DNA from 2 places in the Deinococcus detaillensis genome. Region 1 is predicted to be linked to the other one. Evidence: riboswitches for the same ligand, from Rfam matches in the RefSeq annotation. Region 1 holds a riboswitch; the other holds the start of a gene.
What was found. Region 1 has a riboswitch for thiamine pyrophosphate ahead of FNU79_RS06415 (thiamine ABC transporter substrate-binding protein). Riboswitches for the same ligand answer to the same signal wherever they lie in the genome.
Positions count from the first base shown of each region.

Region 2: another riboswitch for thiamine pyrophosphate. It lies ahead of FNU79_RS13675 (thiaminase II/PqqC family protein); the one in region 1 lies ahead of FNU79_RS06415 (thiamine ABC transporter substrate-binding protein).

Region 1 is NZ_VKDB01000004.1:176,264-194,781, forward strand. It holds gene nuoH (NADH-quinone oxidoreductase subunit NuoH) at 1-124, opposite strand, end outside; gene nuoG (NADH-quinone oxidoreductase subunit NuoG) at 124-2,289, opposite strand; gene nuoF (NADH-quinone oxidoreductase subunit NuoF) at 2,393-3,727, opposite strand; gene nuoE (NADH-quinone oxidoreductase subunit NuoE) at 3,724-4,386, opposite strand; gene FNU79_RS06390 (DinB family protein) at 4,388-4,879, opposite strand; gene nuoD (NADH dehydrogenase (quinone) subunit D) at 4,876-6,117, opposite strand; gene FNU79_RS06400 (NADH-quinone oxidoreductase subunit C) at 6,239-6,934, opposite strand; gene FNU79_RS06405 (NuoB/complex I 20 kDa subunit family protein) at 6,922-7,458, opposite strand; gene FNU79_RS06410 (NADH-quinone oxidoreductase subunit A) at 7,502-7,828, opposite strand; TPP riboswitch at 8,148-8,255, shown strand; gene FNU79_RS06415 (thiamine ABC transporter substrate-binding protein) at 8,311-9,342, shown strand; gene FNU79_RS06420 (class I SAM-dependent methyltransferase) at 9,352-9,912, opposite strand; gene FNU79_RS06425 (aldose 1-epimerase) at 9,913-10,803, opposite strand; gene rlmB (23S rRNA (guanosine(2251)-2'-O)-methyltransferase RlmB) at 10,800-11,525, opposite strand; gene FNU79_RS06435 (hypothetical protein) at 11,580-11,975, shown strand; gene FNU79_RS06440 (DNA-3-methyladenine glycosylase) at 12,014-12,637, shown strand; gene FNU79_RS06445 (hypothetical protein) at 12,740-13,042, shown strand; gene FNU79_RS06450 (aspartate-semialdehyde dehydrogenase) at 13,288-14,307, shown strand; gene acs (acetate--CoA ligase) at 14,396-16,348, opposite strand; gene moaA (GTP 3',8-cyclase MoaA) at 16,514-17,551, shown strand; gene FNU79_RS06465 (GntR family transcriptional regulator) at 17,777-18,469, shown strand.
Region 2 is NZ_VKDB01000017.1:1,937-14,631, reverse strand. It holds gene FNU79_RS13685 (hypothetical protein) at 1-260, opposite strand, end outside; gene FNU79_RS13680 (DUF7079 family protein) at 311-925, opposite strand; TPP riboswitch at 1,064-1,171, shown strand; gene FNU79_RS13675 (thiaminase II/PqqC family protein) at 1,223-1,921, shown strand; gene FNU79_RS13670 (ABC transporter permease) at 1,928-2,689, shown strand; gene FNU79_RS13665 (ABC transporter substrate-binding protein) at 2,710-3,735, shown strand; gene FNU79_RS13660 (nucleoside hydrolase) at 3,785-4,756, shown strand; gene FNU79_RS13655 (sensor histidine kinase) at 4,805-6,181, shown strand; gene FNU79_RS13650 (hypothetical protein) at 6,267-6,542, opposite strand; gene FNU79_RS13645 (DUF4388 domain-containing protein) at 6,567-7,937, shown strand; gene FNU79_RS13640 (hypothetical protein) at 8,016-8,282, shown strand; gene FNU79_RS13635 (FKBP-type peptidyl-prolyl cis-trans isomerase) at 8,376-8,711, opposite strand; gene FNU79_RS13630 (MBL fold metallo-hydrolase RNA specificity domain-containing protein) at 8,785-10,236, opposite strand; gene FNU79_RS13625 (isocitrate/isopropylmalate dehydrogenase family protein) at 10,320-11,315, shown strand; gene FNU79_RS13620 (hypothetical protein) at 11,401-11,901, shown strand; gene lepB (signal peptidase I) at 11,923-12,492, opposite strand; gene FNU79_RS13610 (TCR/Tet family MFS transporter) at 12,540-12,695, opposite strand, start outside.

The DNA.
Region 1 (18,518 bases):
TACGGGCCAGCAAACGCCGCTCGATCAGGGTCATGTAAGCAAAGGTGGTCAGCAGGGCCAGAGCCACCAGCACGCCCTTCACCACCGTCCAGAGCAGATCGAGCCACCAAGCAGTGTCGGGCATCAGTCGTCACCGGCCACGAACGTGGGGGTGGAGGCCATCGGGAGTTCAATCATTCCGGCGTGGTAGACGGGGTCGCTGCGTTTCATGCCTTCCTTCCAGAGAAGCGGGGTATACGGTGCGGCGGGCGCGTCATAGCGCATCCCCAGCGGAGCGATCAGCCCGTGAATAGGCAGTTCGGCCACGTTGACGCCCAGCCGCTCGCTGAGCAAGTTCTGGGCGCTGCGGATGCCGCGAATGCTGGTTTTGATTTCCAGCGCTTCGGCCACGATGCTCAGGGCGCGGATGAAGTCGGCTGCCTCACCGTTTTTGAGGGCGGCGGGGCGCAGCGGCAGCAGGCGGCCTTCCAGGTTGACGGTGATGCCGCGCTTTTCGTAGTTGGTCACGGCGGGCAAAATCACGTCGGCTTGCAGGGCGGTGGCGGTCAGGTGGGTGTCGTGGGAGATCAGGAAGCGGGGGCGGCTTTGCCCTTCCGCCAGCGGATTGAGGCGGCTGATCAGCGCCACCCGTGCCTGCGACAGTTGGTCGTAGCGCAGACCGCCGGAACGCGGCACCAAGTTCAGCGAGGCCAGTCCGCGTGCATTGGCTCCGGCAGGCAAAGCCAGAATGCGGGTCTTTGTGCGCTGGGTGAGTGTTTGCAGAGCGCTGCGGGCCGCGCCGCTGAGACTGGCTAATGCTTCCGCGCCTAGCACCAGAATCGGGCGCTCGGCGGTTTTGAGGAGGTTGGCAGCGGCGCTCACGGCAGCATTGTCGGAGCTACCCGTCAGGCCCGCCAACGCGGTGGCGGCGTCCATCTGAGCGCTGAATCCGGCCTGCTCGCTGAGGCGGCTGGGTTTGGATGAAATAACCGCCAGCTTCTCACGCTTGCGGGCGGGGCGCTCCACCAACCGGAGATCGGCGATGGCGGTGCCGTGATGAAACTCAGCCGGCAAAATCCCGCCGCGCAGCATTTCCAGAATGCGGAGTTCCAAGATGGGGGCTTCCTCGCCCAGATCGGCTCCCAGCACGACAACACCGTCTGACTGCGCGATTTCGGTCAACGTGGGGGCGTCGGTGCCGTAAGTGGCCTGACGCGGCCAGTAATCGACGCTGGCCAGTCCGGTCAGCCCCACGAAGGCTTCGGCAGCGATACCTTCTTCCAAAGTGGAATCGGCATTGAGGAAAATGGCCAGGTCGTGCGCGTCCAGCCCGGCCATGCCTGCCCGGATGGCGTCTACCGCTTGATCCCAGGTGGCGGCAACCAGTTCGCCGTCCTCGTTGCGGATCATCGGGGTGGTCAGGCGGTTCTCGGAGGCGAACACGTGCCCGAAGCGGCCCGCGTCGCAGATCCACGCCTCGTTGACCTCGCGGTTTTCACCGGCCACGATGCGCTCCAGGCTGCCATTGCGGGCGTCCACCGTGATGGAGCAGCCCACCGGACACAGCGTACAGGTGGTATGGGTGTGGTCGTATTCCCAGTTGCGGCCACGAAAACGGGCCACGTTATCGAGCAGCGCTCCCACCGGGCAGATGTCGGTGATGTTGCCCTGAAAGCCGACTGGCAAGCCGCCCTCCGCCGTGTCAATGAAGGTGTGGCTGCCGCGCTCAATGAAGTCGAGGACTTCCTGGCCCGGCACTTCCTCGAAGTAACGCACGCAGCGCTTGCAGTGAATGCAGCGCTCCTGATCCAGGATCACGTAGTCGGAAAGTGGGTAGTGCTTCTCGGCATGGCGGCGGTCAAAGCCGAAACGACTTGCACCGTAGCCGTATTCGAAGGCGCGGTCTTGCAGTTCGCAGGCTCCGCCCTTGTCACAAGTCGGGCAGTCGAGTGGGTGGTTGAGCAGCGTGAACTCCATCATGCCGGCCTGCGACTTGGCAACGATTTCACTGGTGGCGGCGGTTTTGATCTGCATGCCCTCGGTGGCCATCATGGTGCAGGCGGCCATCGGCTTGGGAAACCAGAAGATTTTGGGCGTGGCCGCGTCGCCCTCGCCTTCCATGATGAAGCTGCCATCCGGATTTTTGCGCGGGCTGCCGGACTCGATGAGGCACATCCGGCACGCACCGACGGGCGAGAGGTAAGGATGGGCGCAGAAATACGGCACATCTTTTCCGGCCTGAAACACCGCGTCAATGGCGGACGTTCCGGCAGGGAGGTCTAGGGAAATGCCGTCTACATGAACTTTCATAACTTGCCTCCGGCAAAGGCCTGTGGATTATGGTTTGTGGCTTGTGGACGAAGAAAGGAACGGCCAAAGCTTAAACGCTTGCTCCCGCCTCCGCAAGCCGTACTCACGCGTCCCGCCACCGATTCCGTGCCGGATAAATGGGTTTGCCAGTATTCGCCAGCGAGTCGTACTCGTCTCTAAATAGCTTGATGCTGCTCATCACGGGAGAGAGGCAAGCGTCGGCCAGAGCACAGAAGCTTCTGCCGCCGATGTTGTCGCACATGTCCAAGATCAGTTGCACGTCGCCGGGTTGCCCCTGACCGCGCACCTGTTTCTCGTACATCCTGACCATCCAACTGCCGATACCCTCGCGGCAGGGCGTGCATTTACCGCAGGATTCGTGGGCGTAAAAACGAACAAGGTTCCAGGTGGCGTTGACGATACAGTCAGCTTTGGGGATCAGGGTGACGCCGCCGGTGCCGAGAGAACTGCCCGCCGCCGCCAGCGCTTCGTAGTCCATGCCGGTGTCGAGAATCGCCTCGGTATACGGCAGCATCATGCAACTGCTCCCGCCGGGAATAATCACCTTGATGTCTTCCAGCGGCCCGCCCGCCCAGTCAAAAATCAGTTCGCGGAAGGTCGTGCCCAACGGCAACTCGTAGATGCCGGGCCGGGCGACGGGGCCGGAAATTTGAAACAGCTTGGTGCCCTTGCTCTTCTCGGTGCCCATGCCCGCGTGCCATTCCCAGCCGTATTTCAGAATCTGGGTGGCGGCACAGAATGTTTCGACGTTGTTGATGGTGGTGGGCAGCCCGTAAAGGCCCGAGGCGGCGGGGAACGGCGGCTTGAGGCGCGGATTGGCCCGCAGCCCTTCCAGACTGTTCATCAGCGCAGTTTCTTCGCCGCAGATGTACGCGCCCGCGCCCCGGTGGAGTTGCAGATCGAAATCAAAGCCGCTGCCGAGAATATTTTTGCCCAGGAAACCAGCTTCCCGCGCTTCAACGATGGCGGCCCAGATGCGCTCGGCGGCCTGCACGTATTCGCCCCGGATATAGATGTAACCCAGAGAGGCCCGCATGGCGAAACCGCCGATGATCATGCCCTCGATCAATTGGTGAGGGTCTTCAGACATCAGATAGCGGTCTTTGAAAGTGCCGGGTTCGGATTCGTCGGCGTTGCACAAAATCAGGTGCGGCTTGCCGTCGTTCAGCGGCATGAACGACCACTTGAGACCGGTGGCAAAGCCCGCGCCGCCGCGCCCGCGTAGGCCCGACTTCTTAACTTCGTCAATCACCGCGTCGTTGCCAATGGCAAAGGCCCGCTGCACCGCTTGGTAGCCGCCGGACAACAGATAACTCTGAAGCGTCCAGCTTTCGGGGCGGCCCACGTTGGCGTACAGCGTCGGCGCAAAGCGGGGATCTTTGCCGCTGGTCACGGGTCTGGGGGGAGCGATGGTCATGATGGGTTCCCGTTGGCCGCTGCTTGATGGGGCAGCGGGTACAAAGCGTCAGTACTGCCGCCCGCCGCCTCGCCGCTGGAGAGGTACTGGCGTCCGTCTTCAGCGACGACCACGGGCACCGGATGATGGTCTACGGCCAGTGCGCTTCCCAGCCGCATGGCCTGAAGCAGATGGTCGCAGCGGGCGCGGGTCACGGATTCGTAGTAGCCCTCATCGTTGAGTTGCATCACAGGCGCGGTGCCGCAACTGCCCAGGCACTCCACCTTTTGCAAGCTGAAATAACCGTCCGGCGTGACTTCACCCGGCTGCACGTCTAGTGTTTCGACCAGGTAATCCCACAGCTCGTCGCTGCCCGAAAGCGCACACATCAGCGTGGAGCAGACTTGCAGGTGGTACTTGCCGGTGGGCAGGGTGTGATAGGTGGAGTAAAAGCTCATGACGCTGCGGACTTCGGTGGGGGTGGTGCCGCACAGCGCAGCGATTTCGGCCAGCCGCGATTCGTGAACGAAGCCCTCAGCGTCTTGGACTTCGCGCAGCAGCGGCATCAAAGCACTTCTCTTGCCCTGCGGCGAGTTGGGGTAGCGGCTGAAGATATCAGCAACCAGGGGTTGTTTATCGGCAAAGTAGTGAACAAGGGAAGCAGTCTGGGCTTGGGTCACGTCATTCTCTCCAAATCGGCCAAGTAGCACTTTCCAACGCGGCCATCTGCTCGGCGGTGTGCCCGCCTTGCCGCAGCAGGGTCATCAGCTGGCCCCGGTGGTGGGCGTCGTGGACGAGGGTGTGCTGCAAAAAATGCACCGGATGGCTTTCGTACTGGCCTTCAAAGTTCCGGTACTCGTTGAGCGCAGCTTCCACAGCAGCCAGCACGGCGCTGTCACTTTCAGTAAAGGCGCGACGCAACTCGCCGGGATCACGGGTGGTGAGCGTATTGTTCGGCCCCAGCTCAAACTCAATCGCGTCCGCATGGGCAGGCGAAATCTCGTTGAGCCAGTCCTTACGAAAGCCTGCCATGTGCGCCAGTTGCTCCACGACGCTCATTCCGCCCTGACCGTCGGAGATGTTCAGATCGGCGTCGGAGAGGTGATCCAGCACAGCCGTATTGACTCTGGCATTGCGCGAAAAGGATTCCAAGATCAGCTCAGGTACGCTCACCGGTCCACGTCTCCCAGCACCGGGTCAATCGTCGCCAAAATGGTAATCAAGTCGGCGAACTGCCCGCCCACACAGGCGTATTCCAGCGCCTGCAAGTTGACGAAACTGGGAGCGCGAATCTTGACACGGTAGGGCATGGAGCCGCCGTCGGAAATGATGTAATAGCCGACCTCGCCGCGTGCGGTTTCCACCGGCACATACACTTCGCCAATCGGCGGGTGGAAACCTTCGGTGACCAGTTTGAAATGGTGAATCACCGCTTCCATGCTGGTTTCCAGTTCATGACGCGGCGGCAAGCTGATTTTGCGGTTGGGGTCTTTGACCGGGCCGGGCTTGAGGCGCTTGAGAGCTTGGCGCACGATTTTGGCACTCTCGCGCATTTCGTCTAGCCGCAGCACGAAACGGGCCTGCGAGTCCCCAGCTTGGCTGACCGGCACGTTGAAATCGTAGGTCTCGAAGCCGCAGTACGGATTGGCTTTGCGGTGATCGAGCGGCACTCCCGAAGCGCGGAGGTTCGGCCCGGTCAAGCCCAGATCAATCGCCACATCCGCCGGAATGACGCCCACGCCCACCGCCCGGTCCAGGAAAATCGGGTTGGTGACAAAAAGACTCGCGTATTCGTCCACGTGCTTGTCGAAGGTGTCGACAAACTTCTGCACGTTGTCGGTCCAACCGTCAGGAATATCGCGCGACAACCCGCCCACCCGGAAGTAGCCCTGATTCATCCGGTAGCCGCAGACTTCTTCAAAGAGGTCTTGCACCGCTTCTTTTTCGCGAAAGCAGTAGAAAAACGGCGTGATCGCGCCCAAATCCATCAAAGCCGTGCCGATGAACACCAAGTGCGAGTGAATTCGGCCCAGTTCGTGCAGCAGCACCCGCACAGTAGTGGCGCGTTCGGGCACCTCGGCCTGCATCAGTTTTTCCACACCCAGCACATAGGCCAGCTCATGGCCGAACGAGTGCAGGTAATCGGTGCGCGGCGCGTAAGTCACGCCCTGCTGGTAGGTGCGGTGCTCAAACGTCTTTTCGAAGCCGGTGTGCAGGTAGCCCATGTGCGGCGTCACCTTGATGACGTATTCGCCGTCCATATCCACTACCAGACGCAAAACGCCGTGGGTGCTGGGGTGCTGCGGCCCCACGTTCAGGCTCATGATCTCGGTGTGCATCAGTGCCCCGGACTGCGCGGTCAGCGATCCGACCCGCTCCGGGCGGCTGCTTTCCTGATGGTCGGGCTGCATCTCGCGGCGGGGTAATGTGCCGCTCTTCTTGTCTACTGGGGGTCTTTCTTTGAGACTCATGGTGTCACCTCAGTCCGTACACGAGTGGGGCAAGCTGCCGCGCCGCCTGATCCTGAACCGCTCACTTCGGCCCGCCTTCCGGCATCACCGGCGGCTCGATCTCGCGGGTGCTGCCTTTGCGCAGGCTGCCGCGCCAGCCAGTCAGGCCCGCACTTTGGCCGGTCATGCCTGCACGGAAGGCGGCGGGGTCGAGGAAGCGGCCGTCCCGGAACAAAGTGGGCGTCTCCTCCAGCGGGAAATCCTTGCGGAGCGGGTGGCCCTCCAAATCATCAGGCGTCAGCACCTTGCGCAGATCAGGATGACCGTCAAACACCACACCCATCAGGTCGTAGACTTCGCGCTCAAGGTAATTGGCCGACTTCCAGACCGGGTACAAGCTCGGCAACGACTCGCCGTCGCGCAGCCAAACGCGCATAAACAGGCGGCGGTGGTCGTAGGGATGGTAGATGTTGTACAGCACGCTGAAACGCTGCGGGCGCGGCTGCACATATGCGCCGTAGTCCACGCCCACGACGTCCATCAGCATGAAGCCTGCCGACTTGAGGCGCTCGGCAGCGGAGCGCAGTTGGTCAGCCTCCACCACGCCAGTCGGCTCGGCAGCGTCTTCGGGAATCAGGCCCAGCTTGCCCATCAAGGCTTCGACCACGTCTTTGAGTTCTGCAGGCGCGTGGTCGCCAGACGCACTGACTCCGTCTACCTGCACGCTGCCGCCGCCCGCGCTCAGCACGACTTTGTCTTTGCCGTCTAGCGCGTCCATGCGTCCACCATCGGCAGCTGATTGCCGAGTTGGTCAAAAGCCTCGCCGCGCACTTTTTTCTGAAGTTGCATTACGGCAAAAATGAGCGCTTCGGGCCTCGGCGGGCAGCCCGGCACGAAGATGTCGACCGGCACCACGCTGTCCACGTTTTGCACGATGGCGTAGTTGTTGAACATGCCGCCGGAACTGGCGCACGCGCCCATGCTGATGACCCATTTGGGATCGGGCATCTGGTCATAGACGCGGCGCATGATCGGGGCCATTTTCTTGGAGAGGCGTCCGGCCACGATCATCACGTCGGCTTGGCGGGGCGAGGCACGAAACACCTCTGAGCCGAAGCGGGCCAGATCATTACGCCCGTCGGTGGCACTCATCATTTCGATGGCGCAGCAGGCCAGACCAAAGGTGGCGGGCCAAAGCGAGTTGCTGCGGCCCCACGCCACCAGTTTTTCCAAGCTGGAAAAGAGAATGCCTTCAGATTCCAGTTCTTGCCAATCGCGTTCAAAGAGTTCTTTAAGGGGCATCAAAAACCTCCCGCAGAGGAGCTTAGGAAAAAGGTCAAAGGGTTCAGTTCCATTCCAGTACGCCCTTTTTGAGAATGTAGAAGTAGCCCACCAGCACCAAAATCAGGAAGGTGATCATTTCCCAGAAGGCGAACGCGCCAACTTTTTGATAGGCCACTGCCAGCGGATAAAAGAAGGCCGTTTCGATGTCGAAGACGATGAAAAGCATAGCGACGAGGTAAAAGTGCACCGGGAAGCGCTCTCGGCCTGTGCCTTCGGGGTCGTTGCCACTTTCATACGGCATCAGTTTGCTGAAGCTCGGCTTTTTCGGCCCCAGCAAAATGCTGACGACCACCGCCAGCACGCCGATGCCGCCCGCAATCAGCAGCATCACGATCATGTGGGCAAATTCACTCATAGTCCTCCTTGTTGCTCTTCAACGTATTCAATCTTACGGGGTAGTCGAGCGTTTGGGTGAGCTTGTGCCGTTTTTCACGAGCGAGCCACAAAAAAGGGGGCTTGAAGAGGGGGCCTGAAGGTAAATCCGCCGCAGCGGGAGGAGTTGTGTGTGCGCCTCCCAATTTACCACGTAAAGCGGAAAAAAGGGTGCCGGGGAGCGGCGGCAGCGGCCACTCGGCCTGTCCTTAACCTGATCTTTGGTTTTGAGCTGAGAGGGCATTTTGCAGCGCCGCACTTTGCTATCTTCCCAGGTGCGTCACCGGGGGTGTCTGCCCGCACAGTTGCGGGCCGGGCTGAGATCAAACCCTAGGAACCTGAACCGGATCATACCGGCGGAGGGAGCGTGACTGCCGACCTCCCTGCTTGCTTCGGGGGCCGGCAACGCTTCTCCTCTGACGCCAGAGGGGATTTTTTATGTTGAAACACAAAAGTACATTTCTGAGTTTGCTGCTGCTCGGCAGTATTGCTAGCGCCGCGCCGATCACCCTGACGGTCATCACCCACGACAGCTTTGACCTCAACAAAAAGCTGATCGCCAGCTTCGAGCAGCAGAACAACGCCAAAGTGCGCTTCATCAAGGGCGGTGACGCGGGCGAGATGCTGAGCCGCCTCATTTTGACCAAAGCCAATCCGCTGGCGGACGTGGTGTACGGCTTAGACAACACCCTGGCTCCCCGCGCCGCCGCCGCTGGCCTCCTGGACGCTTACAAAAGCCCGGCGCTGAGCAAAGTGCCCGCCGCTTACCGCCTCGACGCCTTCAACCTGAACACCGTGGAATACGGCTACGTGGCCTTCAACTATGACCGCGCTTGGTTCGGGAAAGCCGGTCTGGCGCTGCCCAAAACATTGGACGACCTCAAGACGCTCACCTACGCCAAGCTGACGGTGGTGGCCTCACCCGCGACCAGCAGTCCGGGCCTCGCCTTTTGGCTGGCGAGTGTCAACCACTACGGCCAAGCCGGAGCGGTGGCGTGGTGGCAGGCGGCCCGCACCAATGGCATGAAGGTCACGCGGGGGTGGAGCGATTCGTACAACAAAGAATTTACCCGCAACGGCGGCAAATATCCGATCGTGCTGAGCTACGCCAGCAGCCCAGCCGCTGAAGTCGCCTACGCCGAAGGCTACAACCCCAAGAAGCTGCCTGCCCAGTCACCCACCGGCAATCTGCTCCTTCCAGGCAGCGCCTTTTTGCAACTGGAAGGCGTCGGCGTATTGAGAGGCACCAAGCAGCCCGCACTGGCCCGCAAGTTCGTAGATTTCATGCTCTCGGCAGCGGTGCAGGCCGACTTCCCGACCCGCATGTGGGTTTATCCGGCGGTGGAAGGCGTCCCACTTGATCCGGTGTTTCAGTTTGCTCAGGTGCCGGAAGGAGTCAAGGCGCTGACGTCCACCAACACGCAGGCGCTGGTGGACGTGTGGGTCAATCAGGTGTTGCGGGGACGCTGAAGCAGCAGGTCAGGCAGGTTTGCGGGCGTCCAAAATGATGGAGGCGAAAGCCAGCGGCCCCTGACCACCTCTGAAATCAGCGTTGCGGTGATCGAGCAGCGCCGAGCGGTAAACCGGCCCATCCGCTATGCTCCACGGCTGGCGGTGAAACTGACCTTCGGCATCGTGGTATTCCAGCAAAGTCACTTCAAAGCCTGCTTGGGCGAATACCTCAGCGAACAGCTGAACGTCGTAGACGATCTGGTGATCGGCGGCGGGATGGTCGGGAGGGCCGGGGCCGCCCACTTGCACGGTGCGCTGGTAGTCAGCGTCCGGGAAGTGAGCGTCCGGCACGGCTACCCGCAGCTGTCCACCCGATTTGAGAAAGCGCCAGCACAGGCGGGCGGCGGCGCGGCCCTCCTGCAAAGTCAGGTGTTCCCAGACGTGTTCGCATAAAAAAGCGTCGGCTTGCTCAGGGCCGAAAAAGCGCTCAAAACTTGAAGGGTTGGTCAGGTCAAGCTGCTCTTGCTGGGTGGCCGCCCAGCCTTCCCAAGTCTGTTCACCCGCGCCCAAAACGATGCGCTCACCCACTCACCAATCGCCCTCCAAGCTCAGCCGCACTGCGCCGGAGAGCGATTGCTGCGGCGTGAGCGTTTTCATGTCGGTGCCGTGGACGCCGCGACTCGCCAAGTTGAAAGCGTCGGTGGCGTGTGAAACAGGTTCCAGCGCTAATGAGCCGTCGGGGGCGGTGAAGAGAACCAGATGCGAAAAGACGTTATCGGCAGTGAGGGTCAGCGAGCGCTGAGGCCAGTTCAGCCGGGCCGTGCCTTCCCACGAAGCGAACACCGCGTCAATTTGGGCGTCCCCGACTTGGCGGGCCGAGCTGAAATCCAGCGCGGCGGGAATAGCCTGTGCGCCGCCCAGCGGCAAGCTGTTTTCGTCGGTGGCGTACCAGCCGCCCGCTTCAAACTGCAAGGTGGGCTCTTGGCCGCCCTGCAAGCGCTGGAAGTAAGGGTGCAAACCTATTCCGGCGGGCATGATGCTGTCGGACACGTTGGTGAGCGTCAGCGCCGTGTCGCAGTGCGGGCCACTTAAGTGGTACTCCATCTGCGCGGTAAAAGCCCAAGGCCAATTGACATCCGCAAACTCACGGCTGTCAAAGGTGCACCTGATTTGGGTTTCGCTGATTTTCTGGACCTGCCAAGGCCGGTTGCGAACGTCGCCGTGCTGAATCAGCGTGCTGCCCGCTTTGGGGCGGAGCTGAACGGTGAGGCCTTCAAATTCAAAGCGGGCGTCGCGGATGCGGTTGCTGTAAGGCATCAGGGCAAACATGGCGGTGTCGCTGCTGGAGTGGACTGACTCGGTGTTCACTGGGCGCATCACCGAGCGGCCCGAAGCGGCGCTGAGATTCAGGATGCTGGCTCCGTATTCTGGCGCGACTTCCAGCGTCCAGTATTCGTTTTGGATGGTGCAGGTCTTCACGGCTTCGCCTTGATGGGGCGGCTGCTGACGGCGTGGTGAATGAGGATGCCTGCCGCCACACCCGCGTTGAGGCTCTTGATTTGGCCGCGCACGGCAATGCTGACCAGTTCGTCGCACTTTTCGCGCACGAGGCGGCGCATTCCCTCGCCCTCCGCGCCGATCACGAGGGCCAGTTTGCGGTCATAGTCCAAGCGGCGCAAATCAGTGGCCGCTTCGCCCGCCGCGCCGTAAATCCAAACGTTATCTTCTTTGAGCTGGTCGATCAGCCTCGGCAGATTTTTGGTTTGGGCCACCGGCAAGTAACTGGTCGCGCCCGCCGCCGCCTTGGCGACCACGGCACTCAGTGGAGCGCTGCGGCGTTCTTCCACGACCACGCCGTGAGCGCCCAGCACCTCGGCGCTGCGAATAATCGCGCCAAAGTTGCGCGGGTCGGTGACGCCGTCAAGGAGAATCATCAGCAGTTGCTCACCCTTTTCGTCGGCGCGGTCTAAGATGTCGTCCACAGTGGCCCATTCGAGGTCTTCCACTTCAGCCATCACGCCTTGGTGCTGGGTGGTTCCGGCGAGTTGATCAAGCTCGATGCGCGGGGCAAATTTGAGGCGCACTTCAAAGGTTTTGAGTTCGCGCACGAAGCTTTCTTCGATCCCTTTAGCGACGAGCAGTTCGGAAACGCGCCCGCCTTGCAGGGCTTCTAACACGGGATTACGGCCATAAAGGAGCATACAGGAGAGTCTAGCGCGGCTGGAGACTCAGGCTTCAGGGTATAATCAGCGAACATGTTGAATTGGCTGCCTTACCTGATCTACTTGACGGCCTCTCTCACGGCTCTCCTCTCTCTCAGAATGTTCTGGGAGGGCGGCCTTCTGACGATCATCAGCAGTCTGGCCGCGCTGGGTGGAGCGATCTGGGCAGCCTGGTACGTTGCTACCCTCTCCAAGCAGCCGCAGTTGCCGTCAGCCTTCAAGGATTTGGCGTTCTCCTTCATCTGGGGAGGCGTTATCGCTCTGGGCTGGATACAACGTCTGGTTTTACGCTCAGAACATGGCCCCGCACTCGATTCCTTTGAATCCGGTGTCCTAATCTTTCTGCTCTGCTTTTTGGTTTTTATGGCCGTGTCATGGCTGATGATCCACCGCTCTCAATACTTCAAGAGTCGCGCGGGCAGAGTGTAATTTGACTGATCCGAACCCGCTGTAAACTGAACATATTCGTGCCCACTCCCTACACCCCCGCCCACTTCGACGCCAACCCCGTTGAACTCGCCCGAGAACTGCTCGGCGCGAGGCTGGAGCGCACCTTGCCCGACGGCAGAGTTTTGGCAGGCCGCATCGTGGAAGCCGAGGCGTATGACTGCCCCCGCGATCCGAGCTGCACGGCGGGAAGGTTCCACCACATCAAAACGCTGGAGCTGGCCGCGCCGCCGGGACAGTTCGTATTCTGGGTGGCCTACGGGCATCCGTTGCTACAAATCGCCTGCCGCGCCGAGGGCATCGCCGCCAGCGTGCTGATTCGCGCTCTAGAGCCGCTTAAAGGCGTGGACGCCATGTTGGAGCACCGCCCAGTGGTCAGTGGGCGCAACCTCACCAGCGGCCCAGCCAAGCTGGTGCAGGCGCTGGCGCTCAGTCCCGCCGCGTTTCGTGGCCAACCTGTCAATGGAGCGGCGCTGCGGCTGCTGCACGGCGAGGCCGTGCAAGATGAGCGGGTCAGCATCACGGCGCGGGTGGGCATCGCGGCGGGGCGCAATTTGCCTTGGCGCTTTTTTGAGACCGGCAGCAAATGGATTTCGGGCGGCGTGCCGAGCATGGAACTTGCGCCGCGCGAGCGAGATCTCTAGGAGAAGTCGAAAGACAAAATCGCGGCGCGGCGGTTAGGTTGCGCTATCATGCCGCATTATTCCAACTGTACGGCGGGCCGATGGAAGCCGCTGGGGAGCGCTATGCCTGTCACCATTCGGATTTTTGGTCAAGAGGCCCAGTTTCATCAGGGGCAGTGGCATTGTGAAGACGACGGCGTGCTGGCCATGCTCGACGCGCTGGCCGACCCACGCGCTCAAACCCCCAACGCCGAAGAAGAACACGCGTTTTACTGCGCGGGGCGGTTCGGCGGCTCGGTCTGGGTGGGTAGCGAGTGGAAGATGGCCGAACTCCCCGAACCCGAACTCAAACTCGACGCTTATGCTCTGCCCTCGCCCAAGCCGGAGCGCGGCGGCTGGCTGCCCTGGAGCCGCAAGAAGCGCTGAAGGCTGCGCTTGGAAGGTGGCAATTGAGAAGAAGGCAGGAAATAAACAACTCCCTTGACGGCCCCTCATCTGGCCGCTACTGTAACGCTATGCCGGTTGCCGCCGTTTCCTTGACTCTCCGTGTGATTCTCACTTCGCGGTAGCGGCCTGCTTCCCGCATTGCCGCCCGCCCTCTTCTCGGCGGGCTTTTTTATTTTCGGTTGACGCCTCTCCCCCGCCCTTTTCAGCCCCACAGGAGAACATTTATGCGCCTTGCCATTGTCGGAGCCACCGGAGCGGTTGGACACGAACTTCTCAGCGTTCTCGAAAAAAGCAGCCTGAAGTTTGACGAGTTGCTGCTCTACGCCTCGCCGCGTTCGGCGGGCAGCACCCTCAAGTTCAAAGGGCAAGACCTGACCGTGCAGGTCACTCCCGAAGGAGCCATTCCCGCCGACGTAATCTTGGCCTCGGCGGGCGGCAGTGTCAGCAAAGCTTTGGCTCCGGCCTGGGTGGCGGGCGGCGCAACTGTTATCGACAATTCCAGCGCCTTCCGCTATGACGACAGCGTGCCCCTGGTCATTCCGGAAGTCAATGGCGAGGCGGCCCTGAAGCACCAAGGCATCATCGCCAATCCCAACTGCACCACCGCCATCGCCGCCGTCGTGGTCTGGCCGCTTCATCAGCGCTTCAGCGTCAAGCGGATGATCGTCAGCACTTATCAGGCCACCAGCGGCGCGGGCGCAAAGGGAATGGAAGAGCTGGAAACCCAGACCCACATGGTTTTGCACGGCAAAGAAGCTCAGGCCAGCGTGTTCGCCCACCCGATTCCCTTTAACGTCATTCCGCACATCGACAGTTTTCAGGACAACGGCTACACCAAAGAAGAAATGAAAGTGGCCTGGGAAACCCAAAAGATCTTTGGCGACCCGAATTTGATCATCAGTTGCACCGCCGTGCGGATTCCCACCATGCGGACTCACTCCGAAGCGATCACCCTAGAATTTGAGCGCCCCGCCACGCCGGATGAAGCCCGTGAGCTGCTGCGAGCCGCCCCCGGCGTGGAAGTCCGCGACGACCCCGCCGCCAACCTCTACCCGATGCCCCTGACCGCCAGCGGCAAATACGACGTGGAAGTGGGCCGCATTCGCGCCAGCCTCGCTTTCGAGGGCGGCTTGGAGCTGTTCGTCAGCGGCGATCAGTTGCTGAAAGGCGCAGCACTCAACGCTGTGCAGATTGCCGAATACTTGCAGGAAAAGGGAGCACTTAAGGAAAAAGCGCTGAGCTAACCTAAAGTAAGTTCATAAGGAAAGACGCCGCAACTCTGTAAATTGCGGCGTCTTTCCTTATTGAAATTTCAGATAGCTCTCCAAAGAACTACAACACTTCCGCCGCTTGCAGCCGTTCCAACACGCTGGGATCTTCCAAGGTGCTGGTATCGCCCTGAATTTCTTTGCCCGCCGCGATCTGGCGCAAAAAGCGGCGCATGATCTTGCCGCTGCGGGTTTTAGGCAGGGCGTCGGCCACGATGATGGCGTCGGGGCGGGCCAGTGCGCCGATTTCTTTGGTAATGAAGGCGCGGATGGCTGCCGGATCACACTCCATCCCACTTTGCGGCGTCACGAAGGCCACCACGCACTCGCCTTTCACCTCGTCGGGCCGGCCCACCACAGCAGCTTCAGAAATGCTGGGATGGGCCACCAGCACCGATTCGATCTCCATCGTCCCGAGGCGGTGGCCCGACACGTTGAGCACGTCGTCGACCCGGCCCATCACGGTGATGTAACCGTCGGCGTCTTTGCGTGCGCCGTCGCCCGCGAAATACACATGCGGAATTTCGCCCCAGTAGGTCTTGCGGTAGCGCTCGTCGTCGCCATAGACAGTGCGGAGCATACTCGGCCAGGGGCGTTTGATGACCAATAAGCCGCCCTCGTCGGGGCCGAGTTCGTGGCCGTCACGGGTCAGGATGGCCGGTTCGATACCGAACATCGGCAGGCCCGCGCTGCCGGGTTTGGCTGGAAAAGCCCCCGGCAAAGTGGTCAGCATGATGGTGCCGGTTTCGGTTTGCCACCAGGTGTCGATGACCGGGCAGCGCTCGCCGCCGATGACGCGGTGATACCACATCCACGCTTCAGGGTTGATCGGCTCGCCCACGCTGCCCAGCAGCCGCAAGCTGGAGAGGTCGTAGCGGCCCGGGTAATCGTCACCCTGACGCATAAACGAGCGGATGGCGGTAGGCGCGGTGTACAGAATATTGATCTTGTGCTTTTCGATGACGCTCCAAAAGCGGCCCCAGTCCGGGTGGTTGGGCGCTCCCTCGTACATCACAGCGGTTGCGCCGCACAGCAGCGGGCCGTAGACGGTGTAGCTGTGGCCGGTGACCCAGCCGACATCCGCCGTACACCAGAACACGTCGTCTTCCTTGAGATCAAAAGCGGTCTGCATGGTCAGGAAGGCGCTGACCATATAGCCGCCAGTGGTGTGCAGCACGCCTTTGGGCTTGCCGGTGCTGCCAGAAGTGTACAAAACAAACAACGGGTGCTCGCTGTCGAGCGGCGCGGCCTGATGCTGATCGCTGGCCTGACCCACTGCCTCGCTCCACCACACGTCGCGGCCCTCTTTCATCGGCACGGCCACCCCGGCGCGGCGCACCACCAGCATTGTTTCCAAGCTCGGGGCAAGCTCGGCGGCGGCGTCGGCGTTGGCCTTGAGCGGCACGGGCGCACCTTTGCGGTAGCCCGCGTCGGCGGTGATCAGCACCTTACTCTGGGCGTCGGTGATACGGTCAGCCAGCGCCGACACCGAGAAGCCGCCGAACACCACGCTGTGCACCGCGCCGATGCGGGCGCAGGCCAGCATGGCAATTGCCGCTTCGGGAATCAGCGGCAAGTACAGCGTGACCCGGTCGCCGACTTGCACGCCCAAGTCGGTCAGCGTGTTGGCGGCCTTGCTCACCTCGCGCAGCAGTTCGGCGTAAGTGAATGTCCTGACTTCGCCGTCCTCGCCTTCCCAAATAAACGCCCGCTTGTCGCCGCGCCCCAGCTCCACTTGGCGGTCGAGCGCGTTGTAAGCGATGTTGGTCTGCCCGTCCACGAACCAGCGGGCGTGCGGCTCTTGCCAGTCAAGCACCTGCGTCCACGGCTGCGTCCAGCTCAGTTGGCCCGCCACCTCCGTCCAGAAGGTTTCGGGATCATCCAAGCTTTGGCGGTAGCGGCGCTCATACTCCCCGCGCTTGATACTGGCCTTCGCCGCAAACTCGGCGGGCGGCTCGATGACGCGGGTTTCGTGAAGCACGTTGTCAATCAGCATGTTGTCAATTTGGTCGGTCATGCAGTGTCCCCTTGTGTGTGGCGCTGTGGAATTCGGTGGTGGTGCCATGCTATACCCGTCCGCCAACGCGCACGGGGGGTTGAAACTTATTTTCGGGAAGGCCGGAGCGGTGGATTGAACTCCAAGCCCCTACGCTGCCGCCGCCGCTGAGCTATAACCGGAAGCGTGATCTCCCCCGCGCCCCCCCTACAAAGCAACTTCGTGCAAGACGCCTTGGGCCGCCCGCTGCGCGATTTGCGCATCAGCGTGACCGACCGCTGTAATTTGCGCTGCACCTACTGTATGCCCCGCGAAATCTTCGGCCCCGATTACGCTTTTTTGCCGCGTGAGGAGCTGCTCAGCTTCGAGGAAATAGAGCGGCTCTCGCGGCTGTTCGTCGAACTTGGCGTCCAAAAGCTCAGGATCACCGGGGGCGAGCCGCTGCTGAGACGCGATTTGCCGCAGCTCATCGAGCGCCTGAGCCAGATTGAAGGCGTGGACGACCTGGCCATGACCACCAACGGCCTGCTGCTCCCACGCTTGGCAGGCGACCTCAAAGCGGCAGGCCTGCAGCGCGTAACGGTCAGCTTAGACAGCCTCGATCCAGAAACCTTCGGCAAGATGAACGGGCTGGGCGTTCACCCTGACAAAGTGCTGGCGGGCATTGAAGCGGCGTTGCAAGCGGGACTGGGCGTCAAAGTCAACACGGTGGTTCAGCGCGGCGTCAACGACTCAGCGCTGGTGGAGCTGTGGACAGCGCTGCGCTCAAAGGCCGTGGTGCGCTTCATCGAGTTTATGGATGTGGGCAACCACAACGGCTGGGAGATGAGCCAAGTGGTGCCGTCGAGCGAGGTGATCGCCCGTTTGGCCGGATCAGGTTCGCCGCTGCGCCCGCTCGACGCCCATTATCAGGGTGAGGTGGCTTCCCGCTACGCCGACGCGCAGGGCTTTGAAGCGGGCGTGATCAGCAGCGTCACCGCGCCGTTTTGCGGCGACTGCTCACGGGCAAGGCTCTCGGCAGTGGGGCAGCTCTACACCTGCTTGTTTGCCACTCAGGGCACCGATCTGCGCGGCCCACTGCGGGCAGGCGAAAGCGACGCTGAGCTGCTTGAACGGCTTAGGGGCGTGTGGCAAGTCCGGCGTGACCGCTACAGCGAGGAGCGCGGCGAGGCCAGCGGAAAACGCCGTGAGCAGAAAGTGGAAATGTCGCACATCGGCGGCTGAGGGCAGCCAGCGCTGGCCTTTGAACTTCAGTTCAGGCCGTCCCTCTTCGAAGTCTCAGGTTCAGCTTGCTTCCTTCGGTGTAACGGGCGCATGAACACTCCGCAGCGCAGCAGGTGTTCTCGGTACGCAAACGCCCTCCAATTCAGTTAATATGAAACCAACTCGGCACTCGTCTAGAGGAGTGCCAGAGCAAATCTTCATGAATAGGCTGCACCGGAGGGTCAAATGGCGAAATACCCACTGATTAAAAGCACTTTGAAAGACCGCTTGCTCGGCGGACATTATCAGGAGGGATTACCGTTGCCCAGCGAGCCGCAGCTCGCCCGCGAATTTGAAGTCTCGCGGATGACCGCCCGGCGGGCCATTGACGAACTTGAGCGCGAAGGCTACGTCTACCGGGTGCAGGGCGCGGGCACCTTCCCCACCGGCAAGCGGTTTCGCCAGGGGATGTTCCGGGTACGGCCCTTCAAAGAGTGGGCACGCCACCCCGACCACCGCACCGGGGTGCTCCACGCCATGCAGATTCAGGCCACGCCGGAAATCGCCATCGTGTTGCAGGTGCAGCTCGGCGATCCGGTGATTTTTATCCACCGCCTGAGAACCGCCGGAGACGAAGCGCTGGTCATTGAAAAGCGCTACATCAACGCGGCGTTGGTGGGCGATTTGCTGTCGCAAAACCTCGGGGTGGAGAGCATTCACGAAGTGATGGTAGCGATGGGCGTGCCGCTGACGCGGGTGGAGCAGGCTTTGGAAGCGGTCAATCTGCGCCAAGAAGAATCAGACTTGCTGCGGGTACCGGTGGGATCGGCGGCCTTTTTGCTGCGCCGCACCACCTACAGCGGTACCAAGCGGGTGTCTTACGTCAATTACTGGGTGCGCGGCGACCGTTACGCCTTTCAAGACAGTTTTGAGCCGTGAGCGACCTTACTGGAAGCTTGGCCGCGTTGTACCCCGTACAAATTTGAAC
Region 2 (12,695 bases), on a different contig from region 1:
ATCGGCGTTTCTTCTTCAAGAAGAAGGCCCATTTTGGCGATTTGCTCGCTGTCATCGTTGATGAGTGCTTTAAGTTGTTCGGGGGTGAAATCAAAAGGCACGTCAGAAGAAAAGGTGTGAAGCTTGAACGCCATTTTCTCTTCTACAAGCTGAGCTTTTAAGCCGGCTTCAACCATCTGGGTAAGGGTGATTCCGCGCCGCAGGGCTTCCATCTTGGCGCGGCGGTGCAGGTCATCGTCTATTCGCAGGGTGGTTTGCATAGCTTAGTCTATCAGACAGAAAGACAGCAATCTGTCTTTTATCCCCTCTCTCAAGCCAAAGAGATGAGCGCCAGCACGGCTTGGCCGCTGCGCTCCAGGTTCTCGCTCTTCAGCAGCAGCGGGCGCAAGGTGGGCTCCAAGTCGGCCCAGACGGTTGTGAGAGTTGCGGCACTGGCCGGGCAAGTGGGCAGCGGCGGCAGTTCAGGCCAGAAGTAAGCGCGGGCCATCCCATGCCAGACGGCGGCCCGCGCTGAGCGCTCAGCGTCGGGGAGAGCCAGCAAACCACTCCGCAGCCGCATGGCCGCCGCGTAAGCAGGCTCCACTTCGCGGCTCCAGACCCGCTGCATCAGTGCTGAGAGTGACCAGCGCCTTAGCCGGTGCCGGACGGCCCGCCGACGCACGATCCGCTGCTCCAAGAAGTCCGACTCAAAGTAGGCCCACTCACCAGCCACCAGAGTCAGATTGAACAGCAGGGCGGGCGTCACCTCCTCGTGCCAGATTTCACCGAGCGCGTCCTCGTCCAGGCCGGATTCAGCCAAGCGGTGGGCGATCAGCGGCAAACTGGGACGGGTGTCGGTGTCCAAAAACAGTTCGCCCAACGCGTCCCAGACGCGGCGGCGCACGGCGAGTTGGGCGGGGGTAAAGGGCGCGTGGGGCAGAGGCATCGGCTGAGGTCTAGTCTGGCGCAGCGCAGCTGGATTGTGAACGGGCTGCTTATCCAGTGGCGCTCAGTCACCACTCGCTGTGCCTTCACTGACCAGTCCTGCTGGTTTAATTGCCTCGCTCCGGCTGTGCTAGCGTGACCGTGTCACCGGGGGTGCTCGGGCTGCCAAGTGGAGCCCGGGCTGAGATCAAACCCTTGGAACCTGACGCGGGTAACGCCGCCGGAGGGAGCGTGACGACAACTTCGCCATTGCCGCGCTGCGCGTTGTCCATGCCCCTTCCCAGAGCTGGGGAGGCTTATGCAAAAGACCACCATTGAATGGACTGGAAGTTCCTTTTTATCCGCACTGCTCGGCCCCGATTTGCAGGCCAAACGCCAAGCTCTCATCGAGCATCCGCTCTGGCGAGCCATAGAAAGTGGTCAGGCCAGCTTGGGCCACCTGCAAGTCTTTGCCCTGCAAGACGCTTGGCTGGTGCAGCACTCACCTCAACTCGAAGCGCTGCTGCTGGCTCACGCGCCCGACGAAGCGGCCCACCGGACGCTGAGCGCCAAGCACGACCCCAAAGCGGTCTTTGCCGGACAGGGCAGCTTGCAGCATTTCGGCGCGGGCATCAGCCTGACACCCTCCGACTTCGAGCACATTATCACGCTGGCCGGTTGCCTGACGCTGACCAGTCATTTTTATTACGCGCTGCTGCGGCACGGCTTTGTGGGCATGCTCGCCAGCCTCAGCGCCAGCGAGAGCGTGTTCATCGCCATTTGCCAGCGGGTCGGGCCAGCTTTGCAGCGCCACTATCACCTCACCGACGAGCAGGTGGCTTTCTTTCCGCTGCACGACCACTTGGAAGAAAGCGTCAACGGCGGCGAGGCGGCCCTGCTGGAGCGGCTGTGCCAGACCCCTGCCGAAGTGGAAGCGCTGAAACTGGTGGTTTCGCAAACCTACGACTGCGAGAAATTGTTTTACGACACGGTCTGGCAAGCCGGCTTAAGGACTTAATTCCCTGTGAAGTGGACTGGGCTGCTGCCCGCCGTGGGTCTGGGCCTCGCCGCCGCCGCGCTGATTGAAGCCGCCTCGCGGCTGGGCTGGGTCGCGCCCAACTTGCTTCCTGCGCCGAGTCAGGTCTGGGCGGCGCTGCGGCTCAACGCCGACATCTTGGCAATGCACACCCTGCAAACATTAGCCGAAACCCTGCTGGGCCTGCTGCTGGCGCTGATTTTGGGGCTGGGCTGTGCGCTGACGCTGCGGCGCTCCGCCGGGCTGCGCCGCACCCTGCTGCCTTGGCTGGTGGTCTCGCAGACCATTCCACTGATCGCGCTCGCGCCGCTGCTGCTGGTGTGGATGGGCTTCGGGCTGCTGCCCAAGCTGGTGATGGTCACGCTGTTCTGCTTTTTTCCCATCACGGTGTCCACGCTCGGCGGCCTGATGCAGCCCAATCCCCAGCTCGAAGACCTGTTCCGCAGCTACGGCGCTTCGGCCTCACAGCGTGACGCTTTGCTGCGCTTTCCGGCGGCTCTGCCTGCTTTCTTCGCGGGCCTGCGCCTGTCGGCCAGCTACGCCGTGACCGCCGCCATCGTGGGCGAGTACGTCGGCGGCTACGCCGGGCTGGGCATCCTGATTCAGACCAGTGCCAACGCCCGCGCCACTGCGCTGGTTTTTGCAGCCATCGCCCTGACCGCCCTGTTCAGCGTGCTGCTGGTGGGCCTCGTCTCGCTGCTGGAACGCGCCGCTCTGCGGGGCCGTCCGCCACTGTCCGACCAATCCTGAAGCTCAAAAAGGAACACACCATGACCCTGATCCGCAAAACGTTGGCGCTGGCCCTCGGCCTGAGCCTTTCACTCGGCCAAGCCCAGACTGCCAAGGCCCAGACCACCCCGCCCCTCTTGCCGGTGACGTTGGCGCTCGATTGGACGCCCAACGTCAACCACATCGGCATTTACGTGGCGCAGCAGCGCGGCTGGTACAAAGCGGCGGGTGTGCAGCTCACTGTCTTACCCTACGCCTCCACCTCGCCGGAAGTGCTGGTCACGGCGGGCCGCGCCGATGTGGGCATTTCCGGCGCGGAAAGCGTGACCGCCTCAGCCGCCTCGCCCAATCCGGTGATCAGTATCGCGGCTATTCTGGCCAAAAATACCGCTGCCTTCGCGGTGCTCAAGAGTTCGGCGGTGGTGCGGCCCAAGCAACTCGACGGCAAGATTTACGCGGCCTTCGGTGCGCCGTACGAAACCCCGATCATTCAGCGCCTGATTCGCAACGACGGCGGGCAGGGCCAGTTCAAAAGCCCGGTGCTGAGCGCGGGTGGTTTGCCCGCCCTGCTGTCCAAGCGGGCCGATTTCATGTGGATTTTTGAAGGCACCGAAGGCGTGGAAGCGCGGCTGGCCGGCACGCCGCTGCGGACCTTTTCGCTGACCGCCTACGGCGTGCCGGATTACTACACGCCGGTTCTGGTAGCTGATCCGGCGCGGCTGGCGGCCAACACGCCCAAGCTGCGGGCCTTTCTGGCGGCCACCGCACGCGGCTACGCCTACGCCGAGCGCCACCCCGCCGAGGCTGCCGCACTGATGCTGGGGGCCGTTCCCAAGGGCACCTTTCCTGATCCGAAGGTGCTGACCGAGGGAACGGCCTGGCTCTCCAACCATCAGGCGTACGCCCAGTCCGGCCAGCCGTGGGGCCAGCAGACTTTGAAGATGTGGACGGCGTATCCGGCCTTTTTGCTGAAGGCGGGCGCGATCCGGACGCCGGAGGGCAAAGCGGTGAAGCGGCTCGATTTTGACAGCTTGTTTACCAATAAGCTGCTGCCGCAGGTGAAATAACGGGAGCCGGACATAACGGGAGCCGGGCGGCGCTGTGCCATCATTTGGCATGACGCCGCCCCCTGCTGCTCCCCGCCCGGTCATTCTCGACGGCGACCCTGGCCACGACGACGCCATCAACATTTTGCTGGCCTGCTCAAGCCCCGAGCTGGAGGTGCTGGGCGTCACCACGACCTACGGCAATGTGGGCCTGGAGCGCACCACCCACAACGCGCTGGTGGTGCGCGAACTCATCAATCAGACTTCGGGCGCAGATTTCCCGATTTATGCTGGCGCTGACCGCCCGCTCGTCGTCCCGCGCCTGAGTGCCGAGTCGGTTCACGGCGCAAGCGGGCTCGACGGCCCCGATCTGCCCACGCCCAAGCGGGGAGCCGAAGCGCTGCACGCCGCTGAGTTCATCATCCATGCGGTTCGTCAGCGGCCCCACCAAGTCACTTTGCTGCCGACTGGCCCCCTCACCAATCTGGCGCTGGCCCTGCGCCTCGCGCCCGATATCGCGCCGCTGATCCGCGAAGTCGTCTGGATGGGCGGCAGCTTGGACACTGGCAACTGGACGCCCAGCGCTGAGTTCAACGCCCTGTGTGACCCGCACGCCGCCCGGATCGTCTTTGAGTGCGCCGCTGAAACGGGCCTCAAGCTGACCATGTTCGGCCTGAATGCCACCCATCAAGCGGTTGCCAATCCGGCGCGGGTGGCGGCTTTCCGGCAGCTCGGCACCAAAGTGGGCGAGTTCACCGCTGTGCTGCTGGAATTTTTTGCCGAGCACCACCTTGAGCGCTACGGCTGGGACGGCGGAGCGCTCCACGACCCGATGACGGCGGCGTATTTGATTGAGCCCGATCTGTTTGAGGTTCAGGCCATGCGGGTAGATATTGACATTTCGGATGGCCTCAGCGCAGGCCGGACGGTGTGCGACGTGTGGCGCGTGACCGGCCAGCCCCCGAACGCAGACGTGGCCCTCAAGGTGGACGCCGACGGCTTTTTCAATTTGTTGGTGGAAAGGATCGCCCGTTACCGCTGACCGGCCCGCCGTGAGGCGCGTCTCACCGTTTCCCCCTAGACTTGGCGCGTGACCGACTCGGCCCGATTGCGTTTTTTGCACACCCTGCGCTTCCGGCTGGCGCTGCTGTATACCCTGCTGGCGCTGCTGGTGGTGGGGCTGGTCAGTGCGCTGATTACCGCCAAGCTGCTCAGCGACCTCGACACTCAGTTTCAGGCCCGCCTCGATGAACGCGCTGACCGACTCGCTGAGGCCTTCGGCAGTGGCAGTAGCGGCCTGGGCAAGCCCGCCACCCCCAGCGGCGGTTACGCCATGGTCGTGGACAGCGGCGGCAAAGTGACATATGCCAACGCGGGTGTAAAGGTTTACGAAAACTCGCCGTTTCCCTTCGGGGGCAAAACAGAGGTGCTGATTCAAGATTTGCTGGTTCGCACCGCCACCCGTGAGCTGAGAGGCTACGGCGACGGCAAGAGCTTTATCTGGGTCGGCCTGCCTGAAGACGCGCTGGTTCAGGCCCGCCAAAGCGCCTGGCGGCTGCTGTGGATAGCTGTTTTGACCGCGCCGGCTTTGATGATGCTGCTCGGCTGGTTGGTGGGCCGCCGCGCTCTGGGCGGGTTGGGCCGCGCCGCTCAATTGGCTGACCGCATTGATCCGGCCCAAACGGTCATGCCGCTTCCGCTCCCACAGCAGCAAGACGAGGTCTACCGTCTGCTGACCGCCATCAACCGCCTCTTGGCCCGCATCGAAATGCAGCAGGGCCGCGAAAAGCAGCTTCTGGGGCAGATTGTTCACGAACTCGGCGCTCCGCTGACTGTGCTGCGGGCTTCTCTCAGTCAGGCCACCCAGCGCACCGGAGACGCCGACGTGGCCCGCGCCGCGCTGGTCGCTGACGAATTGACCTTCACCACCCAAGATTTGATGCAACTGGCACGCGGTCAGCTCGAAATGAAATTGGTCTGGCATTTCATTCCGGCTGGCACCTTGCAGGGCCGCCTAGACCGCTTGGTGGCGGGCACGACCTTCAGCGGCGACTGGCAAAGCGGCATGGTGCTGTGCGACCCTGACCGGCTGACTCAGGCACTGCGCAATTTGCTGGCCAATGCGCGGCGGGCGGCGGGAGCGGCAGGCTGGGTGGAGATCGACCTCAGCGAAACGCCGCAGCAGGTGCGCTTCACTGTGCGCGACTCTGGACCCGGCCTTCCCTCCGAGCTGGGCGAGAGCATTTTCGATCCGTTCGTCAGCGGCTCGGGCAGCAGTGGGCTGGGCCTCAGCGTCTCGCGCCAAATTGCCCAGGCGCACGGCGGCGAGCTGAGCGGTGGCAATCATCCGCAGGGCGGCGCGGCCTTTAGCCTGACTCTTCCGGGGCCAGAACTGGGCGACGACTTTGGAGATGAAGACAGCGCCGAGTGGGAAGAGGAGGGGAGCAGCAAAGCAAAGCCCAATTAAACCAGAATCCACTCAAATCGGAGCCCAGCCAAACCAAAATCTAAACGGGCACGCCTTCACAAAAGCTTAACATTGTCAGGTGGCCTTACCAAAAGCGTAAATCCAGTAAGCGGCCAGTTGAGCGGCTGGTGGGTGATTGAGCGCCCTTATTCATCAAGCGTTTTTGCTGAAGGGCAGCGCTGTTTGTCAGCTGAACAAAAGTCATTTTGCGTGTCGGGCTTGTCATTGCCATGTAAGGCGTTTTTTTTATACTGAATCTCAGACCTTGCTCACGCGCTGGGAAGCCTGCTGCCGCCCATTCCCAGCCGCGTTTTCTAAAACCGCCTTCACTCTGGCAAGTTTCCCTTTTGCCGTTTGCCACTGCTCTACAATCCAATCTCAAGAAGTGAGGGCTGCTGTGCTTCAAGTCAGCGACTTCGTTTCCCCCCAACTTAGTGTCGGCGGCCCCGCCAAAGGAGGTGAAGTTATCCTTGCCCGTGTAGAAACCAAAAAATTCTTGCTGCTGCTGACCCAGCAAGCGCCGCAGCTCGAAAAAGATTTACGGCGGTACAGCCGTGAGTCGGTCAAGTGGCGCATCGAAACGACGGGCAGTGTGGCCGCCGTGATGAGCGCTTACGAGAGCTTCCCGCCGGATTTGGTGGTGCTCGATCCCGCTTTGCTCGAGGGCAGCGTCGAGAGCTTGCTCGAACATGCCAAGCGCAACTGGCCGCGCACCTTCTTTTTGCTGCTCTCTGACCGGCCCGAAGCCGACTTTCAAGCGGTCTTCGAGCGCTTTGGCAGCTTGCCGATCATCGCGCCCGAAAGCGCTTTGAGCGTCAGCAAAGCCATCGAAAAAGAAATGGTCGGCCTGGTCAACGGCACCCTGCGCGGCCTGATGCTCTCCAGCTTTTTGCAGATGATGGAGTGGGAAGCCAAAAGCGTTTCGATTCATGTTTCTGCGGCGGAGAAGTGGGGCCGCATCCATTTGTACAAGGGCAAGTTTGTCAGCGCTTATGTTCACCGCCAAGAACTCAGCAACAAACAAGCCGCCATTGAAATCATGATGTGGGACAACATTTCAATTGCGGTGGAGCGCTCCTACCACAACCACAATAACCAGCCCACTTTGCCGCTGTCTTCTTTGCTGATGGACGCGATGGTTAAAAAAGACGAAGAAGCGATGGCTCCCGCCCCGCCAGAACAGAACAATGAGCCAGATGCAGATGCAGAGGCAACCAGCAATCTGGATATCTTCAGCGAAGACGCCTTTGACGATCCTCCCGAATTTGAATTCGACGACGCCATTGCCGTTTCTGAAGAAATCGACGAAGACGAAATGGGCCTTTATATTATTCAGACTTCCGTGCCCAGCTCTATTTCCGTGCCGAGTAAGGAAATTGAAAAGAAACTCCTTGGCAAACCCAACAGCCGTGACATCCTGGTGGGCGACATTTTATCGATTGACGGTGCGGTGGCGGCGGCCCTGGTGGATTACAGCAGCGGCATGGCGCTGGACATGGTCGGCAGCGGCATCGACTTGGAACTGGCCGGAGCCGGAACCACCGAAGTGGTCAGGGCGCAAAAGCGCTCGATGGAACTGCTCGGCATTGAGGGCCAGATTGAAGACATGATGGTGACTCTGGAGCAGCAGTACCACCTGCTGTATATCTTGCCGGGAACCACTTTGTTTTTGTATGTGGTGCTGCGCAAAGAGCAGGCCAATCTGGCAATGGCCCGTTACAAACTCAAGGCGGCGGCGGCGCAGCTCCAGCTCTGAGTTGATACGGCCTCTGGGTTGACTCGGCCTTTAGCGTCCGCACACCCCACTTTCCCTGCGGCGTGCTGCAATACAGCCATGACCGGACATACCAGCGACGAGCAGTTTGACCGCGCTCCCGAAACACGCGGCACCGATTCGGAGAGCGCCACCAAGACCCCCAACCAAAACCGGGGCGTGATTCAGGACTCACCGGGCAACCCCGATCTGGGCTTTGAGAGTGACGCGGGCGGCGAGGGCAACCTGACCGACGCCGAGATGCCGGAAGGCTGGACACCGCCCGCAGACCCCGAAATTCCGCGCGATTACCCGGTGTCTCCTGACGACGCCTCAAGCGACATGTAGACCCCCGACCAATCAGTCTCCGATCTACAGACGACAAGCAAACGCCGCCGAAGCTTCTCCAAGCATTCGGCGGCGTTGTATTTGGGTGGCAATTTAGCGGGCGTCCACCAGTTCCACGTCAAAGATCAGGGTGGCGTTGGGCGGAATGACTCCACCTGCGCCGCGTGCGCCGTAGCCCAGGCTGGGCGGAATGGTCAGCTTGGCTTTGTCGCCGACATTCATCTGCGAGATGCCGTCGTCCCAGCCCTGAATGACCTGGCCCACGCCGAGCTGAAACTCAATCGGCTCGCCCCTATCGCGGCTGCTGTCGAACTTGGTGCCGTTTTCCAGCGTGCCGGTGTAATGCACTTTGACCATCTGGCCCTTTTTGGCGGGTGCGCCGTTGCCTTCGTGGTACTTGTCGATCTGGAGTTCAGTGGGATTCGTCATGCTCCAGAGCCTAACAAACCCCCGGCATCCAAACCTGAGATAAAGCTGAAGGATTGGTCTTATTCTGCCAGCACTACTCTGCTTGGCCCACCCCTCTGCTCACCTCGTCCACCTCACCTGGCGGTTTGCCTCCGGCGAAATGGGTCTGCTCCAAGTTAACTGCGCCGCGCCTCGGCACCCGGTCGGCAACTCGGCCCCGCTCGGCCAGAACCGGCAGAAATTCGTCCATCACCTGCGCCTCGCCGTGAACCAGCCAGATGTGGGCCTGGCCGGTGGTGTCCAGCCAGCTCAGCAAGTCGTCCTGGTCGGCGTGGGCCGAGAAGCCGCCGATGGTATGCACGTGGGCCCTGACCGCCACGTCTTCGCCCAACACCTGCACCTGCTCCGCGCCCGCCACGATGCGCCCGCCGAGGCTGCTGGGCGACTGGTAACTGACGATCACCAGGCTGGTGCTGGGCTTCCAGAGCTGGTGCTTGAGGTGGTGCTGGATGCGCCCGCCGGACATCATGCCGTTGCCCGCGATGATGATGGCCGCGCCGTCATAGCGGTTGATGCGCTGCGACTCGGCGCTGCTGGTCACGACGTGCAGGGTGGAAGGCTTGAACGGGTCTTGGCCGCTCTTAAGGGCTTCGCGGACTTTGGGAATGAGTTCGTCACCGAATTCGAAGTATTCATGGGTGGCCCGCGCCGCCATCGGAGAATCGAGAAAGATCGGCACACGCGGCACGTCTCCAGCGTCCATCAGAGTTTTGAGGTAATACAAGATCGCCTGCGCCCGCTCGATGGCAAAGCTGGGAATCAGGATTTTGCCGCCGAGCCGCACGCTGCTGTTGAGCACGTCTCTGAACTCGGCCAGCGTCTCTGCCAGGGGGCGGTGGGTGCGGTTGGCGTAGGTGGTTTCGATCAGCACCGCGTCGGCTTCCGGCGGCGGCGTGAAGTCTTGCTGGAGGCCGCTTTCGCGGTTGCCAAGGTCGCCGGAGCAGATCACCCGGCCTTCTGCGGAGTCCAGAATCAGGTAAGCGCTGCCGAGGATATGCCCGGCCCGCTCGGCCCGCACTTTGACCTGTCCCACCGCGAGGGTCTGGCCGAATTCCAGCAGGGGGCGCATCAGCGCGACGGTTCGGTGAACGTCTTCCTCGTCGTAGAGGGGCTGCGGCACGTCCGCCTCACGGTTCATCCGGCGTGCCCTGCGGACATCCTGCTTATAGCCTTCCACCTGCAAGCGGGCGCTGTCGAGCAGCACGGTTTCGGCCAGCTTGAGGGTCGGCGGAGTGCAGTAGATCGGGCCTTTATAGCCGCGCCGCACCAGCAGCGGCAGCCGCCCGACGTGATCGAGGTGGGCGTGGGTCAGCAGCACCGCCGAGAGGTCGCCCGCCTCAAAGGGAAAGGCTTCGCGGTTGCGGGCCTCCAAGTGCTCGTCGCCCTGAAACAGGCCGCAGTCGACGAGGAGTTGCTGGCCGCCGAGCGTGAGCAGATGACAGCTGCCGGTGACGGTTCCGGCTGCGCCCAGACTTTGCAGATTCATGGGGCATTGTAGGCTCTGGTCCCTCACCCAGAAACACCCCGCGAGCCTGCGCCCTGGCCCCCATCCCCTAAACTGAACCCATTATGGCTAAATACCGCATTGCACTGATTGAAGGCGACGGCATAGGACACGAAGTGATTCCGGCAGCCCGCCGCGTGCTGGACGCCGCTGGCTTCGACGCCGAGTACATCGACGCCGAAGCAGGCTACGAATATTTCCTCGATCACGGTACGTCCACCCCCCAGGCCACCTACGACGCGGTGGAAAACACCCACGCGACTTTGTTCGGCGCGGCCACCAGCCCCACCGACAAGCCGGACGGCTTCAAGGGCGCGATTCGCCACCTGCGCCAGAAGTACGGATTGTACGCCAATGTGCGCCCCACCAAAACCCGCCCGGTGCCGGGGTCGTATGACAACGTGGACTTGGTGATCGTCCGCGAGAACACCCAGGGCCTGTATGTCGAGCAGGAACGCCGCTACGGCGATACCGCCATTGCCGACACCGTGATCACCAAAGACGCCAGCCTCGCCATCGGCAAATTTGCCGCCAACCTCGCCATGCAGCGCCGCAAGAAACTCATGGTGGTGCACAAGGCCAACGTGCTGCCGGTCACGCAGGGCCTGTTCCTGAACACCATCTTGGACGAAGTTAAAGGCATGGACGACCTCAGCACCAGCACCATGATCGTGGACAACGCCGCCATGCAGCTTGTCCGCAACCCTGCCCAGTTCGACGTGCTGGTCATGACCAACATGTTCGGTGACATCCTCTCCGACCTCGCGGCGGGTCTGGTGGGCGGTCTGGGCATCGCCGCCAGCGGCAACATTGGCGACAAATTCGGCATCTTCGAATCGGTTCACGGCTCGGCCCCCGACATCGCCGGGCAGGGTGTTGCCAACCCCACCGCCACCGTGCTGGCCGCCGTGCTGATGCTCCAGCACTTGGGCGAAACCGAAATTGCCACGCGCCTCGATAACGCTGTCAACAAAATCTTGCAAGAAGGCCCTCGCACCCGCGACCTCGGCGGCACAGCAGGCACCGAAGAATTTACCAAAGCGCTGATTGCTTCCCTGTAAACCAGACGCCGTGAAGTGGGACGTGCCGCCTCAGCTTGGCGCACGTCCCACTTCTTCGTGTTCGGCTTGTCTCTATCATGTCGGCATGGCAGATTTAGACGGACGCATCGGCGGCATCACGGCGGGCTACGACATTCACGCCAAATGGCAGGGCGAGCGCCTTCACGGACGCATCGGCGGCACCTTCAACGGCAAAGACATTGATGTGCGCCTCAGCGGTGATCAGGTCAACGGCAGAATCGGCGGCCATTTCGGGGGCTTCGATGCCGACGGCGAGGTGAGTGATACGCACGTGCAGGTGCGCCTCGGCGGGCGCATTGACGGCGACGACGTGCGCCTGGACATCAGCGGCAACCGCGTACAGGGCCGCTTCTCGGGAAAATTGAGTGGCAAAGACCTAGACCTGAGACTCGACGGCCAGCACCTGACCGGACGCATCGGCGGCCACCTGGACGGCAAGGATGTCAATCTCCAGATCGGTAACGTGCCGCTGGGCCTTGCTGCACTGGCGGCGGCCTGCGCCTACAAAGCGCTGGAAGATGAGCAAAACGACGCGGCGGCGGCCAGTTCGGGTGGCTCAAGCTGAAGCGCCGAGGTAGGCTGGCCCTTATCGCCCGCCCACCCGGCCCGGTGGCCACAAACTGATGTTTGCCGTGCCCGCCACGTCTTTCACGCTGACTGGCCCGTAAAAACGCGAGTCCACACTTTCAGCGAGTTGGCGGTTGTCGCCCAGCACGTAGACCGCTCCCGGCGGCACTCGGCTTGGCGCTTCGTCTTGGGCTGCTCCTCCGCTGACGTAGGGTTCAGCTACTTTTTGCCCGTTGACCCGCAGTTGCCCGCCCCTGATTTCTACCGTGTCGCCCGGCACCCCCACCACCCGCTTGATGTTGTAGGAACGGTGACGAACTTCCCAGACGCCCAAAATGCTCAGCGTCTCCCAAGCGTACTCGCTGTCTGGCGGGGCTTTGAAAATGACGATATCGCCGCGCCGGTAGGGGAGGCTGGTCAGGTGCCAAGCGTAGCCCCAGCGCGGAGACTTGAGCAGCAGCATGGCCTGACCCGTCTGCAAGGTGGGGTTCATGCTGCTGCCGTCTACGCGGGCAAGGGTCAGGCCGAAAGTGGAGATCAGCCACAGCACCAGCAGCGGTAAAATGGCTTCGCGCCACACGCGGTTCATCGGGGCTGAGTGTAGGGCACGCGGATGAGCGGCGGGGCCAGCGCCGTTCAGACGGTTTTGACTTCAATAGCTTCTATCACCGTAGGCCCGGCAGCGGGAGGCAGTTTGCGTAGCGCCGCCCACGCCAGCCCCAGTCCGATCACCGAAAAGACCGCGCCCATCATAAACGCGGCTCCCGGAAAGCGCACTCCCGAGCCGCCGCC